Regions from separate parts of the Fundicoccus sp. Sow4_F4 genome, predicted to be linked through region 1. Evidence: riboswitches for the same ligand, from Rfam matches in the RefSeq annotation. Region 1 holds a riboswitch; each other region holds the start of a gene.
The links. A riboswitch is a leader RNA that binds a small molecule or an ion and turns the genes downstream of it on or off. The one in region 1 is predicted to bind magnesium.
Positions count from the first base shown of each region.

Region 1 (4,579 bases):
CCCTTAATCAAACGTGCGAAACGAAGTGAATGACTCTTTATCGTCTATATTAAGGATGGCGTTATTTATTTTTAGATAACAAAAAAACCTGCCACTAGGACAGGTTGTAAAAATATCTATTCATCATCAGAATCGTCGAGTGATTCAGCTTCATTGGCAATCACGATACGAGCACGTTTTTGATTGCGGATGCGTACACTGTAAACAATTGTACGAATAGCGCGAACCACACGGCCTTTTTTACCAATTACACGCCCGATATCATCAGGATGTAATAGTAAGTGATACTCAGTGAAGTCCTCTGTATCAACGATTTCAATTGTAAACTCTTCAGGGTTTTCCACTAAAGGTTCAACAATTGATCTTATTAAAGCTTCTATATTTGGCATTATAATATCATCCTTTGTTTGTTGACTAAGATAACATTTGCTTTAAGCCTTACTATTTAGATTGTTTTGATTCATGGAATTTTTTCATAATACCTTTAGAAGATAATAAGTCACGAACTGTATCAGTTGGTTGTGCACCATCTGCTAACCATTTTAATGCTAATTCTTCTTCTAATTCTAAAGTTACAGGATTAGTTAACGGGTTGTAAGTACCAATTTTCTCGATGATACGGCCATCACGTGGAGCGCGCGCATCAGCAACTACGATTCTGTAGAAAGGAGTTTTCTTAGCACCCATACGTTTTAAACGAATTTTTACTGCCATTGTTTTAATTCACCTCCGGTTAATATCGATCACAATTACATATTTTAGCAGATTATTTTTAAGCTGTAAAGCTTTTTTCCTTTACAGATTAAAATATTTTTTAAAATATGTGCAATGCCTTAATTATTATACAGTTTTATACGTACGACGCAAGTCAAAATAATGAAAACAGCTGCTTTTTATGACAGCTGTTTCTTGTCTTAATGCTTATAATAGATTACCATGCGATTTTACATACCAGTTTTTTACAACCGTTACGAGTGCGATGTATGCCACTAACGTAATGGCTAATCCAATCCAATAGTTGCCTGGCAAACTTGCTAAACCAATCGAAGTACCAAGCTCAGTAAACGGTACAATAGTCCCTACTACGATTCCTAACATCGTTACTAAGAAAAATGGTACGGATGGGTTACTTTGAATAAATGGTAACTTTTCCGTTCTTAACGCATATAATACCATTGTTTGAGACCATAATGACATCACAAACCAACCTGCATGGAACAAAGCCATAAATAACTCTTGGCCATCTTCATTTAAACTTCCGTAATTTCCACCTAATACTTGAGGCGCCATTACAAAGAATAATAAGGCGAAAGTTGTAATATCAAAGATTGAACTTGTTGGACCAAACCAGAACATAAATTTGCCTATACTATTTGAATCCCATTTCTTAGGCTCTTCTAAGTATTCTGCGTCCATTTTGTCCCAAGGAATTGCGATACATGATACATCATAAATTAAGCCTAAGAATAATAAGTGAATCGGCATCATTGGTAAGAACGGTAAGAAAATACTTGCAATCAACACAGAGAACATGTTCCCAAAGTTTGAGCTTGTCGTCGCTTTAATATACTTCATGATATTCCCAAAAATCTTACGCCCTGATACTATACCTCTTTCTAAAACCATTAAGTCTTTTTCCAATAAAATCACATCTGCGGACTCTTTAGCGATATCAACTGCTGTATCGACGGAAATTCCAACATCCGCTGCACGCATTGCGGGTGCATCATTAATTCCATCACCAAGGAAACCAACGACATGACCATTTTCTCTTAATAAACGCGTAATCGTCGCTTTTTGACTTGGATTTAGTTTGACAAAAATTGAATGCTCTTCTATCACAACTGATAATTCTTCTTCACTTAAAAGAGCTACTTCTTCACCAGTAATGTATTTAGACGCATCAATTCCTACTTGTTTACAAACTGCTTGAGTTACAAGTGCATTATCTCCGGTTAACACTTTCACTTCAACTTGATGGGCTTTTAAAGCTTCAAGCGCTGCTTTCGTTGTTTCTTTCGGTGGATCTAAGAAAGCTAGATACCCAATTAACACCATATTGGCTTCATCTCTAATTGAGAACTCATCAACAACACTTGGGTTTGTCTTCTGAGCGACCCCTACTACACGGAAACCATCATTATTTAAACGACGCACATTTTCTAACACCATCTCTTTAGCTTCTTGGGTTAAAGGCGATACTTGACCTGCGTAATCCACGTAGTCAGAGATTGCGAGCATTTCTTCAATCGCACCTTTGGTAATCATTTGAGTTTTACCATTCGTATCTTCAACGACGACACTCATACGACGACGTGCAAAATCAAATGGAATTTCATCAACTTTTTCGTAAATGATTGCATTAGTGTTCAGTTCTTCATTGGCTGCCTCAATAATTGCAACATCCATCAAGTTTTTTAAACCAGTTTGATAGTAGCTGTTTAAGTAAGCATGACGCAGTACTCTTTCATCTTCTTGCCCTTCTAAGTTCAAGTGGTATTCAAGTACTATTTTGTCCTGTGTGAGGGTTCCTGTTTTATCTGTACATAGCACATCAATCGCACCAAAGTTTTGGATTGAATTGATATTCTTAATGATAGTACCTTCCTTAGCCATTGCATTAGAACCTTTAATTAGGTTCGTTGTTACAATCATTGGTAGCATTTCCGGTGTTAGACCAACGGCTACAGATAAACCGAATAGTAACGCTTGTAACCAGTCACCTTTCGTTACACCATTAATTAACACAACTAAGGGTGCCATAATCAACATGAAACGAATTAATAAATGCGATGTTTTTTCGATGCCGATTTCAAAACTTGTCTTAGGTGCGTCTGCCGTAACTTCTTTTGCAACTTGACCAAACATTGTTTGATTGCCAGTTGCAATTACCATTCCTTCAGCGCTACCACTGATAACGTTACTCCCCATAAATGCTAAGGTTTCTAAGTTTGTTGGGCTATCGGAAGCTTCTGTGCCTAATTCTGCTTTCTTTTCAACAGGATAACTCTCCCCTGTTAGTGAAGCTTGTGATACGAATAAGTCCTTTGATTGAATGATTCGTAAATCAGCTGGAATCATGTCTCCCGCGGATAACTTGATTAAGTCACCCATGACAATATCTTGTAATGGAATTTCTTGGTACTGACCATCACGCTTTACTGCCGTGGTAACTTTTACCATTTGTTGTAATTCTTCCGCTGCATCATTTGCCTTAACCGATTGGATCAAGCTCATCGTACCGCTAATCACAACTAACACTACAATTAACAATACAGTTACCAAACTTTTATCACCTGCATCTGCTAAGATAAACTCAGTCACAAATGAGATTGCAGCTAATGCTAATAAAATTAAGGTAAATGGTGTGAAATAGGCTTTTAGTACTGTTAACCACAATGGTGTTTTCTCACCATACTCAATTTCATTATTACCAAATTCTTTTCTAATTTCTGCTGCTGTTTCTTCGCTGAAACCTTGCATCGTTGTTTTAAATTCTTGCATAATTTCAGCTATGTTCATTTCTGCAAAGTGGTTGTAGTCCACTTTACGGTTATTATTCATTTTTGTCATATTATTTTACCTTCTTTCCCCAGAAGTGATTTAGTAACAACAGTGCAATACCAATAAAAACAACCAACTCAATTATTAGTAATAACATGTGTTTGCCTCCTTCTATGTTTGGGCTTCAGGCAGTTAATTTTCAGGTGGTTACAAACAAATAGATAATAACTTGTTTATATTCTTTTGATTCATTTTCCGCCTAAAGCTGCGATTCTTTCGACTATTATCATCCATTTGTTTTCAACCTCCTTTTAATGCTTGAGCGACTGCTCGTAAGTAACCTAAACGACAACTTAATAGATTGTTTATTAGATCCAACTTTTTACCATATTGTTCCCTCCCATCAAACATTCATAAACTATAAAATAAAAACAAAAAATCCCCCACTAATCGTTAGTGAGGGCTCAAAAGTGCACAAAAAAAGCTTCTGTGATTTCTTCGTGGAGCTTTAGCACGTTACAACGTAAAAAATAAACAGTTGTTTATTTTTAGCTACGTTAAGAAGAGCCTTATATCGACAATTCCTGTTATACCCATTGGTGTCTCTCGACGTTTTTGGGCAGTAGCCTGTGTTTGTAGCGGAGCCTCGCCTAACAAATCATTTAAAATTTTATGTAATTACTTTACAACTCAACAGTATACAGCAGTAAATATTATTGTCAACTCGGAATTTTTTTAAGTAAAGAAGTGTCCTATTTTAAACACGAAGGTATTAGGATTGTTTACGGTTCTTTTCGTTTATAGATCATCATCGAATGACATTCCTGTCTTCTTGACCAAACAGCCACCTAATTTTCCATAGCAGTATAAATACCAATCGCTTTATGTAAAAATTCAGCTGCACCTGGTGTTATCCCATCATAATAAGCCTTAAACCTTTCATCATGCACATACATCAAACTTAAATTATAATGTTTTTCAGGACTATAATGCCCTTCCGGCCACGAAAATAGTAACCATTGTCGATGTAGTTCACAGACTTCTTGAGCTAATTCACTAGCTGGATTACCATCCG
Region 1 is NZ_JBQKLQ010000001.1:415,397-419,975, reverse strand. It holds gene ACTQ5J_RS01960 (KH domain-containing protein) at 117-389, opposite strand; gene rpsP (30S ribosomal protein S16) at 442-714, opposite strand; gene mgtA (magnesium-translocating P-type ATPase) at 922-3,573, opposite strand; M-box (ykoK) riboswitch at 3,991-4,169, opposite strand; gene ACTQ5J_RS01945 (MerR family transcriptional regulator) at 4,353-4,579, opposite strand, start outside.

Region 2 (4,579 bases), on a different contig from region 1:
TTTTCGAGGACTGGAAACTGAAAGCCTAGTGGTTTAGGTCAGTAATATAATATATAACGAACCAATCTGTCGGAGGAATTCCGCAGGTTGGTTCGTTTTTTGGTGACGATTATTTTAATGTACCAACTGGAGAAGTGGGTTAATACGTTAGATAGTTTAACATGTCAACTGGATTGCTGAGTTAACACGTTAAAAATAGAATCTGACTAGCTGTCGGATTCTTTACTAGCTACGATGATTTTCTTAACCGCGTCTCAGTTACCTTTTGGTATTTGGATGATGAAGAACTTTATGGATGGCGTATCGCCTGAATTGGAGGAAGCCGCCTGGATTGACGGAGCTTCGAGATTGGAAGGAATCAGACGGGTTATCTTACCGCTGATGACACTTGGCGTGTTTACAGTAGCAATAGTTACATATATAGGCAGCTGGGGAAATTTCTTTGTGCCTTATATTTTATTATCCTCACCTAGTAAATTACCAGCATCAGTTACTTTATATCAATTCTTTGGCAAATACGGGTATGCCGCTTATGGCCAATTGGCAGCTTAATCGGTAATTAACATGATGCCGACCTTTATCCTATATTATTTCGCCCAAAATCATATGTCCAAGGGCTTGACGATGAGTGGAGCGGCGAAAGGTTAAGCCTTAGAAGGTGGCTGTATGCTGACTAATAAAAGATGAACTGTGACTCGTATTATGCGGGTGGCAGTTGTTTTTAACTGAGTTGCTGTCGTAGAATAAATGGTTAGACGCTTCATTGATTGAAGACATTACGAGTCAATTAATTTATTTGAGAAGACAACCGGTTAATTTATTTGAGGCCTTTAAATTCAATAAAAACACTAAGTCATTCTATGTATAATACACAGATGTGAAAAAACTCAAATATAAAACACATTAGTTCTTTTATTTCATTCTACTAGACCTTAATTTTACTGTCTAACTTAGTGTAGCCTAATCAAAAGAGAAACTTATAAAAGCTTGAAAGCTAGAATGAGACCGTGGGTTGAAAATAACGTTGGTCAACTAGTGGTTAGAGTCCTGCTAGTTATATGTGCGCCCCTTCGTTCGATTAGAGACTATTGGCTCTGGGCGGTGGGGCTTGCGGCCTTTGTTTACGTTTAGTTTAGGTAATGATGATGCTTATTTTCCCTGAGTGATTATCTGAGAAGGCAAGAGGGTTATCTTGTTGATTAGACTTCAGTGGCTGGTTTAGGTATAATGGTTAAGTATGTTAATTAAATAGCCTTGTTAGGTGAGGCTACTGTATAGAGAAATGCTGCTGCCCAGAAACATCCAAAGATGCCAATGGGTTAACAGGAACTTTCGAATTAAGGAAGTTTTTAATGCAGCTGGGGCTTCCCTATGCTATACAGAGCTAAAACTCGACGAAGAGGAGCAGATTTTTTATGGGATCAGTCTATAGATAAACACGCTCTTCGGGGCGTGTTTTTTGTTTGGAAAATTCTAGGAGGTGAGGCGTATGGACCCCAGGCCGGATTCAATAAGGTGTTTATTTAAAGCATTAAATAGTAAAAAAGAAGGGTGCCAGGATGCACCTTCTGGAAGGATTGATTGATATGATGAATTACGAAGCAATTTTCAAAGCAGCCAAACATAACGAGCGTCAAACATTCCGGGAGCTATTCTTCCGGTTACACGTAAAAGACCAAATGGATTTATTCCATGCGCTGTATCCCAAAAACAAACGTAAAATCGAAAATTTCTTATCGCCGAGTGAGTTTGCTAAATTATTCGAATGGATGACGCTGGACGAGCAGAGCGAGTTGTATGAAATTTTTACGGCGTCTTATATTAGCCAATTGTTGTCGCATATGGAAGGCGATAATGTGGTGAAGCTTTTGAATTATCTGCCAGATTCAGACTCAAACATACTGCTGGATTTATTGCCGGCAGAAAAGCGATATATAATAGAAGAGTTATTGGCATTCGATCCGGAAACGGCTGGTTCAGTGATGAACAAAAGCTTCTTGGTAGGCAAAGTTGAAGATACGATTAAGGTAACGGCAGAACGTGTACGAGGACTCGCTCAAGAAGTAGAAATGGTGTATTATATTTATGTCATTGACCAGGCGGGAAAGCTTAATGGAGTGGTCTCTTTGCGTGATTTAATTTTACATGCACAAGAGCAAACGCTAGGCGAAGTGATGATGACACGCCTTGTGTCTGTGGATTCAAGCGCAGACCAAGAAGAAGCAACCAAATTGTTGCAAGACTATGACTTGGTGGCACTGCCTGTTATAAATACAGCGGGCAAGATGTTGGGGATTATTACGGTCGATGATGTGATGGATATTATTGTTGAAGAAACGACGGAAGACTTCAATGAATTTGCTGCGATTAGTAAATCTAAACAACCTGTCTCGTCTGAAGAAACGACCTGGAGTATCGCGCGAGCGCGATTACCTTGGATAATTATTCTGATTTTCTTGGGAATGATTAGTGCGACGCTTATTAATTCTTTTGAAGAAACGTTAAATGAAGTAGTCTTATTAGCTGCCTTTATTCCAATTATTATGGATTCAGCCGGTAATGTCGGCACGCAATCTTTAGCCGTAGCTGTGCGTAAGATTACCATCGGTGATAATCGTAAAGGTGAAAGTTTAGGCAAAGTCGTTTGGCAAGAATTCTTAGTCGGAGGAATTTTAGGTGCGGCAGCTGGCATGACGTTAAGTTTAGTTGTCGCGATTTTCTACGGCAATAGTTTATTGGCTGTTATTATCGGCGTTTCCCTATGGTTTACGTTGAGTATCTCAACAGTGGTGGGTTCGGTGATTCCGATTCTAATTAACAAGTTGAAAATCGATCCAGCCGTTGCTTCAGGTCCATTTATTACGACCATCAACGATACCTTTGGTTTGATGATATACTTTAGTATCGCCACTCGGTTGTTGCATTTATTATAAGCTTTGAGAGTAGTAGTGGGCGAGGGATTGAATCTTTAGTTAGATGTGTGGGATCTGTCATCAGTCGCTTTATTAGCAATCGAAAGTCTGTGGCTTTCACCAAGAATCGCTTGATTAGTAAGCCAGGGTCTTAGCGTGTTTGCCTATCATTCATCATGAGCTTATCGTTTAAAAACAGATACACACGCACCCTTTATAGGCTTCGATGTCTTGTGGAAATGATAAGACATCAATAGATGATTACCGTGTAAGACTAATTCTGCCTGTCCTAATGATTAATAGACCTTTCATAAGAAGCACCCTCCAGACAATTGGAGGGTGCTTCTTTTTTTGGTGGGGGTGGGATTTAGCAAAATTTTGATAGTCAAAGACTCTTACTGAGTCTTCGTTTCTGTTTGTTTTCTTAGCCAATATCCAAAACTGTGTGTCGTTTCAAAAGGTGATAAATAGTCGAACTAGGCGATGATCTTTAATGAAGAAGTTAGGTGTGTGTTGTTTTATTAGCGTTCTTAATCTTCCGCCCGTTCATTCGTATAGCTGCTAATCGTGTGGGAGGTGGAAGGCGCTGCGTTAAATTTCGGTTAGTTTAGGTGGAGCGGTTACTTATTTTCCCTAAAGGAGTGTTTTTTACTGGGGTGAGTTCATTTCCTAAAACGCTTTCTTTTACTGTGTGAAAAGCTTATGATTAATGATAGAGTGTGTGCCTATTAGTTTATATAGATGAAGGGAAGAAGCGAATGTTTACAGTATTTATTGTAGAAGATGAGCAGTTGATTCGCGAGGGGATGTTGAAGTTGGTTGAGTGGCATCAGTTAGGGTTTGAGGTGATTGGGCAAGCGGCGGATGGTGAGTTGGCCTGGCCGATGATTCAGGACTTGCAGCCTGATATAGTGATTACGGATATTCGGATGCCTTTCATGGATGGATTGTCTTTGAGTCGGATTATCAAGCAACATTATCCGAATACGAAAATTATTATCTTGAGTGGTTATGATGAGTTTGAGTATGCTCAAAAGGCGATTAATATTGGGGTTGAGCATTATGTGTTAAAGCCGATTACGAAGGCTCAGTTGACCGAGTTGTTGGTGAAAATTCGTGAGGAAAAATTAAAGATGGTGGAACGGGAGGCGTCGCTGGCTTTACTGCAGCAAGAAGCGTTCAATCAGAAGCGACGTGTATTCTTTGAGGAGTTGATGACGGGTTCAAAGGAAGTATTCTCTTTGCTTGAGCAGGCCAATCATTTGCAGTTAGATGTGTTGAAAGATCATTATAAATTAGTGCTAATCATGATTCAACCGAAGGATCCGGGTGTATTGGCTGGTTTTTCTTGGACTATTATTGAGCGGATTCGTCAAGAGATGATTGAGGCGTTGACGTTGATTCCGAATTTATTTGAGTATAAAAGTAGTAGTGAATTGACCGTGTTTTTGTTGGCGGCCAATGAAGAAATTCAAGCAAGGTCATTTGAGGCAGAGTTTAAAATTCTAAGTTTTTTCGAGCAAGAGTATGATGATTTAGTTTTTTTAATTGCGACTACGAATTCATTTGACCGTTTGAGCGAAGTGTCCGAGTATTATAATATCGGTCGCAACCGCTTATTGGAACAATGGTGGCGGATCAAGTCTCAGCAGATTAGTTATTCTTAT
Region 2 is NZ_JBQKLQ010000004.1:48,317-52,895, forward strand. It holds gene ACTQ5J_RS07210 (ABC transporter permease subunit) at 235-552, shown strand; M-box (ykoK) riboswitch at 1,247-1,409, shown strand; gene mgtE (magnesium transporter) at 1,587-2,933, shown strand; gene ACTQ5J_RS07220 (response regulator transcription factor) at 3,671-4,579, shown strand, end outside.
Region 2: linked by a shared signal. The riboswitch ahead of mgtE (magnesium transporter) and the one ahead of mgtA (magnesium-translocating P-type ATPase) in region 1 are both predicted to bind magnesium.

Region 3 (4,579 bases), on a different contig from region 1:
ATTTCATCCGCATGCATAATTGAACTGATACGGTGTGTCGCAATAATCGTAATCCCTTGTGTTCTAAATGCTTTTAAATTCGCCAAGATTCTTTGTTCGGTTTTCGCATCGACTGCCGATAAGGCATCATCCATAATTAAAATTTGCGGCTCCATTGCCAAGGTTCGAGCAATCGCAATTCTTTGTTTTTGACCGCCAGATAGACTGACGCCACGTTCACCGACTAAGGTATCATAGCCTTGAGCAAAGTCGAGAATATCCTCATGCACATCCGCCAACTTCGCAAAACGTTCAACTTCTGCTTGTGTCATGTCTGGGCGTCCAAAACGGATATTATCGCGAACTGTCGTTGAAAACAGTAAATTATTCTGAGAGATATAACCCACACGGTCATTTAATTCCGTTAAGTCAATTTGCGCAATCGGCTGACCATCAATTAAAATCTGGCCATCTTCGATATCAAAGTTACGCACTAACAAGGAAAACAGCGAACTCTTACCCGATCCAGTTCGACCCACAATCCCTAATGTTTGATTGGCTGTTAACTTAAAGTCGACATGTTCTAAAATCACTGCGTCAGAATCCGGGTAGCTAAAACTTTCAATATTAACCGCTAGATCATGATAAGCTAAACCACTGACTGCATCGGACGCGTTTTCAACCTTTGCATTCACCGATAACAAATCGGTGACACGGTCGTAACTGACATTCCCGCGTTCCATTGTATTGACCAAACGTCCAACTGCCAATAAAGGCCAAGTCATATTCCCAAGATAACTGAAATAAGCAATTAATTGACCAATCGAAATTCGACCATTCTGGACAAAATACGTCCCAAAAGCAATCGTCAAAACATACGTTAAGCCCGTAATCACATCAATTACTGGCGTGTAAGCTGAATCAATCAGGTAAACTTTTCGATTCTTTTCAACGACATTCTCTGTTTCTTTGACGAAATCTTGGTAATCTTCCTCTTCTTCACCAAAAGCTTTAATGACTTTCATGCCCGAGACGCTTTCTTGGACGTGATCGTTCATTTTTGAGAAAGACTGTAAAGATCCATGAAAATGCTTGTTAATCAATTGGCCTAAATAACGTGCTACAAAAATTAACAAGGGAAAAGGTAGAATTGTCACTAAGGTTAACTGCCAATCGATTAAGAAAAACATCGAAAGCAAAGTGAACAAAGTAATAAACAAAGAATCCACCAAAGTCATAATGCCTCCACCCGCCACAAAACGTAAAGCAGCTAAATCATTGGTCGCGTGTGCCATCAAATCCCCCGTACGATAATCATTGTAGAATTTTTGGTCCATTTTCGTAAAGTGACTAAACAAACGATTACGCATAATCGCTTCTAGTAAAGTAGAGTTGCCAAATAAATTACTACGCCACATATAACGCAGGCCGTACATCGACACGCCAATCGCCAACAAAAAGCCTGTTTGTTGAATCAAACCATCCCAAGTAATGGTTCCCTGTGCCATTTGGTCGACTAAACGCCCAATAATTAACGGAATCATTGCGGATAAAATCGCACAAGCGATTAAGCCACCAATGGCTAAACTGTAGGTTTTCCAACGCATTTTGAAAAACCATCCTAACTTTCTAAATATCGCGAACATAACTTCCTCATTTCCTAATACATTCTAATCATTATTATAACAAATTGTTCCAAGGTCTTAAAGAGCCTTGAAAACTAATCATGAGGTCTTCACTACCTTGACTATAATTGTGGGTATCAATCAGCTATTGTTAGTTAAAGCAGACAGGCTTTCTTTCATATTTTGGCTGCTGAAAAACTCCCTTTCACTGAAGTAAGGGAGTCAACGATTTATAATAAATGCAACAATTGGGTGGCAATCGAAAAGTAAATCAATAAGCCAAACGTGTCATTAATGGTCGTGATGAACGGTCCAGAAGCGACCGCTGGATCAATGTTCAATTTATTGATTAAAATTGGAATCACTGCGCCAACCACAGTTGATACGGACAATGTGATCCAGAGAGAAATACCGATGATTAAGCCCAATAAGCTGTTGCCATAGAAAATTGCGACAACTAGTCCTAAAGTCACCCCTGCTGCCAAACCTAAGATAGCTCCGACTAGAAATTCTTGCCAAACGACTTTGCCTAAGTGATTCCCTTTACGGTTCTCACCAATCGTAATTTTCCGAACGGCTACCGCTAAAGATTGGGTTCCCACGTTACCGGCCGAGTCCATAATAATCGGAATAAAGGCTGCCAGTAAGACGACCTCATTCAATGTTTCCTCAAATGAATTAATTAATCCGGCACTAATCATCCCTAGAAAAATCAGAATAATGATCCAAGGCAGCCGTTCACGAGCGATACTCCAGGTTGATTCTTCGTTAGTCGCTTGTTTCTTCGATTTACTGATGGCCGAAAATTCTTTAAAATCTTCAGTCGTTTCTTCGACAATAATGTCCATTACATCATCAACCGTAATAATCCCAAGCATTTGCTCGCTAGCATCCGTCACCGGTAGCGCAACTAAATCATACTCCTGTAAGAGTAGGGCTGCGATTTCTTGGTCTTCGGTCGCACGGACTGATACAAGTCGTGTTCTCATTATTTCACCCAAAACGGTTTCTTCGGCGTGCAAAATTAAATCACGTAAGGAAACAACGCCCGTTAATTTTCCAGAGTTATCCACCACGTAAATATAGTAGACCGTTTCAATTTCTTCGGCTAAGCGACGAACGCGGTCAGTGACATTCTTGATTGTTTCTTCGACACGCCCAACCAGGTAACTTTTATTCATGATTGAACCGGCAGTTTCAGGTTCAAAAGCCAGTAGTTCTTCAATTGAGTGTCGCTTGTCTGTTGGAAGTAAGTCGAGCAATTGTGTGGCTTCTTGATCAGGTAAGTAGGTTAAAAATTTTACAGCATTATCAACTTCCATATATGACACGAGTTGACCAATATAGTCTATTGAGAAAATCTCATGCAGCTCTTGTTGTTCGCTCGGCGTCATCCATTCAAATAATTTAGCGAACTCGTCCGGCATTAAAAAGTCTTCAATTTTACGTTTATTCTGAGGATATAGGGTATGAAATAAATCCATTTGGTCTTTCACGTGGAGTCCGAAGAATAATGCTCGGAAGCCCTCACGGTCGTTTTGCTTAGCTGCTTTAAAAATTTTTTCGTAATTCATCATTCGTTTCATTCCTTCCAAAATAGAGTGCACGGGCACCCTGCTTCTTGATTATTTATTGTAATATTTCTAAATTTGCACCTCTGAAAATCGGGACTTGGGTCCATGCTCCTCACCTCCTGGAAGTTTTCTAAACACAAAAAAAAGCACACCCCAAAGAGTATGCTGATTGATATAGATTAATTTACTATAATCGTTAAAAAACGCTGCACCTCTTCGTCGAGTTTTAGCTCTGAACAGCATAGGGATTTCCCAGCTGCGTTAAAAATTTCCTTAATTCGGAAATTCCTGTTGACCCATTGGCATCTTTGGATGTTTCTGGGCAGCAGCATATCTCTAGTTCAGTAGCCTCACCTAACAAGGTTATTTAATTTTGTGGTGTTGTAGTGTTGTGGTCATTGACAACTGTTTAATTATAACTGATTGACAGACAATTGTCCATCTAAAGTCCTTAAAACTCCTGATATACGGCCGGATTCTGGTCTTTATTACGACCATCTTCACGGGTTAACGTACTCATCAACGCGACTTCTTCTGCCGACAAGTTAAAATCGAAGAGTGATAAATTTTCTATTTGGCGAAGGATGTGTCCTGATTTAGGAATCGGTAAGGCACCTAGTTGCAGTAACCATCTTAGGACAATTTGTGCATTACTACGATTGTACCGCTTGGAAATTTCAGTTATAATTGCTTCATTTAATGAAGCGTTCTGGCGTCCTAAAGGACTCCAAGCCTGAGTGATGATTTTATTTGCTTGATCAAATTCTAGTTGCTTTGCCTGATTAAAGTAAGGATGCAGTTCAACTTGATTAATGACCGGCAGAATTCCTGTTTCGTCTTCCAAACGTTGAATATGTTCCGGCAGAAAATTACATACTCCAATCGAACGAACTAAACCAGCTCTTTGCGCATCAATTAAGGCTCGCCAAGCTTCCACATATTTGTTCTCCTTTGGGTTCGGCCAATGAATCAAATATAAATCAATATAATCCAAACCAGATCGCATCACTGATTCTTCAATCGCTTCAAAGGCTAGTTGATAATCATGATGGCGCCCTGCTAATTTTGACGTGAAGGTGATTTGATCACGGGGAACACCACTGTTGCGAATTGCCCGTCCGACCGTCCCTTCATTCTCGTAGTTAAAGGCTGAATCCAGCAAACGGTAGCCTACATTCAGTGCTTGTTCAATTCGCCTTGAGCCATCCACTCCTTTTAATTGATAAGTCCCCAGCCCAACTTTTGGAATTTGAAATCCATCTGATAATACATAATGTTCAGTCACGTTACCCCTCCTTGTTTAGGGCTAGTATAGCATGAAAGGAGGCAGGTTTTGAAGTTTACGGGCCTTGATTGAGTGTTGAGTGGGATTTAATCGGGACAGCTCCTAGTCACTATGGA
Region 3 is NZ_JBQKLQ010000009.1:101,912-106,490, forward strand. It holds gene ACTQ5J_RS12150 (ABC transporter ATP-binding protein) at 1-1,625, opposite strand, end outside; gene mgtE (magnesium transporter) at 1,835-3,181, opposite strand; M-box (ykoK) riboswitch at 3,384-3,547, opposite strand; gene ACTQ5J_RS12160 (aldo/keto reductase) at 3,630-4,463, opposite strand.
Region 3: linked by a shared signal. The riboswitch ahead of mgtE (magnesium transporter) and the one ahead of mgtA (magnesium-translocating P-type ATPase) in region 1 are both predicted to bind magnesium.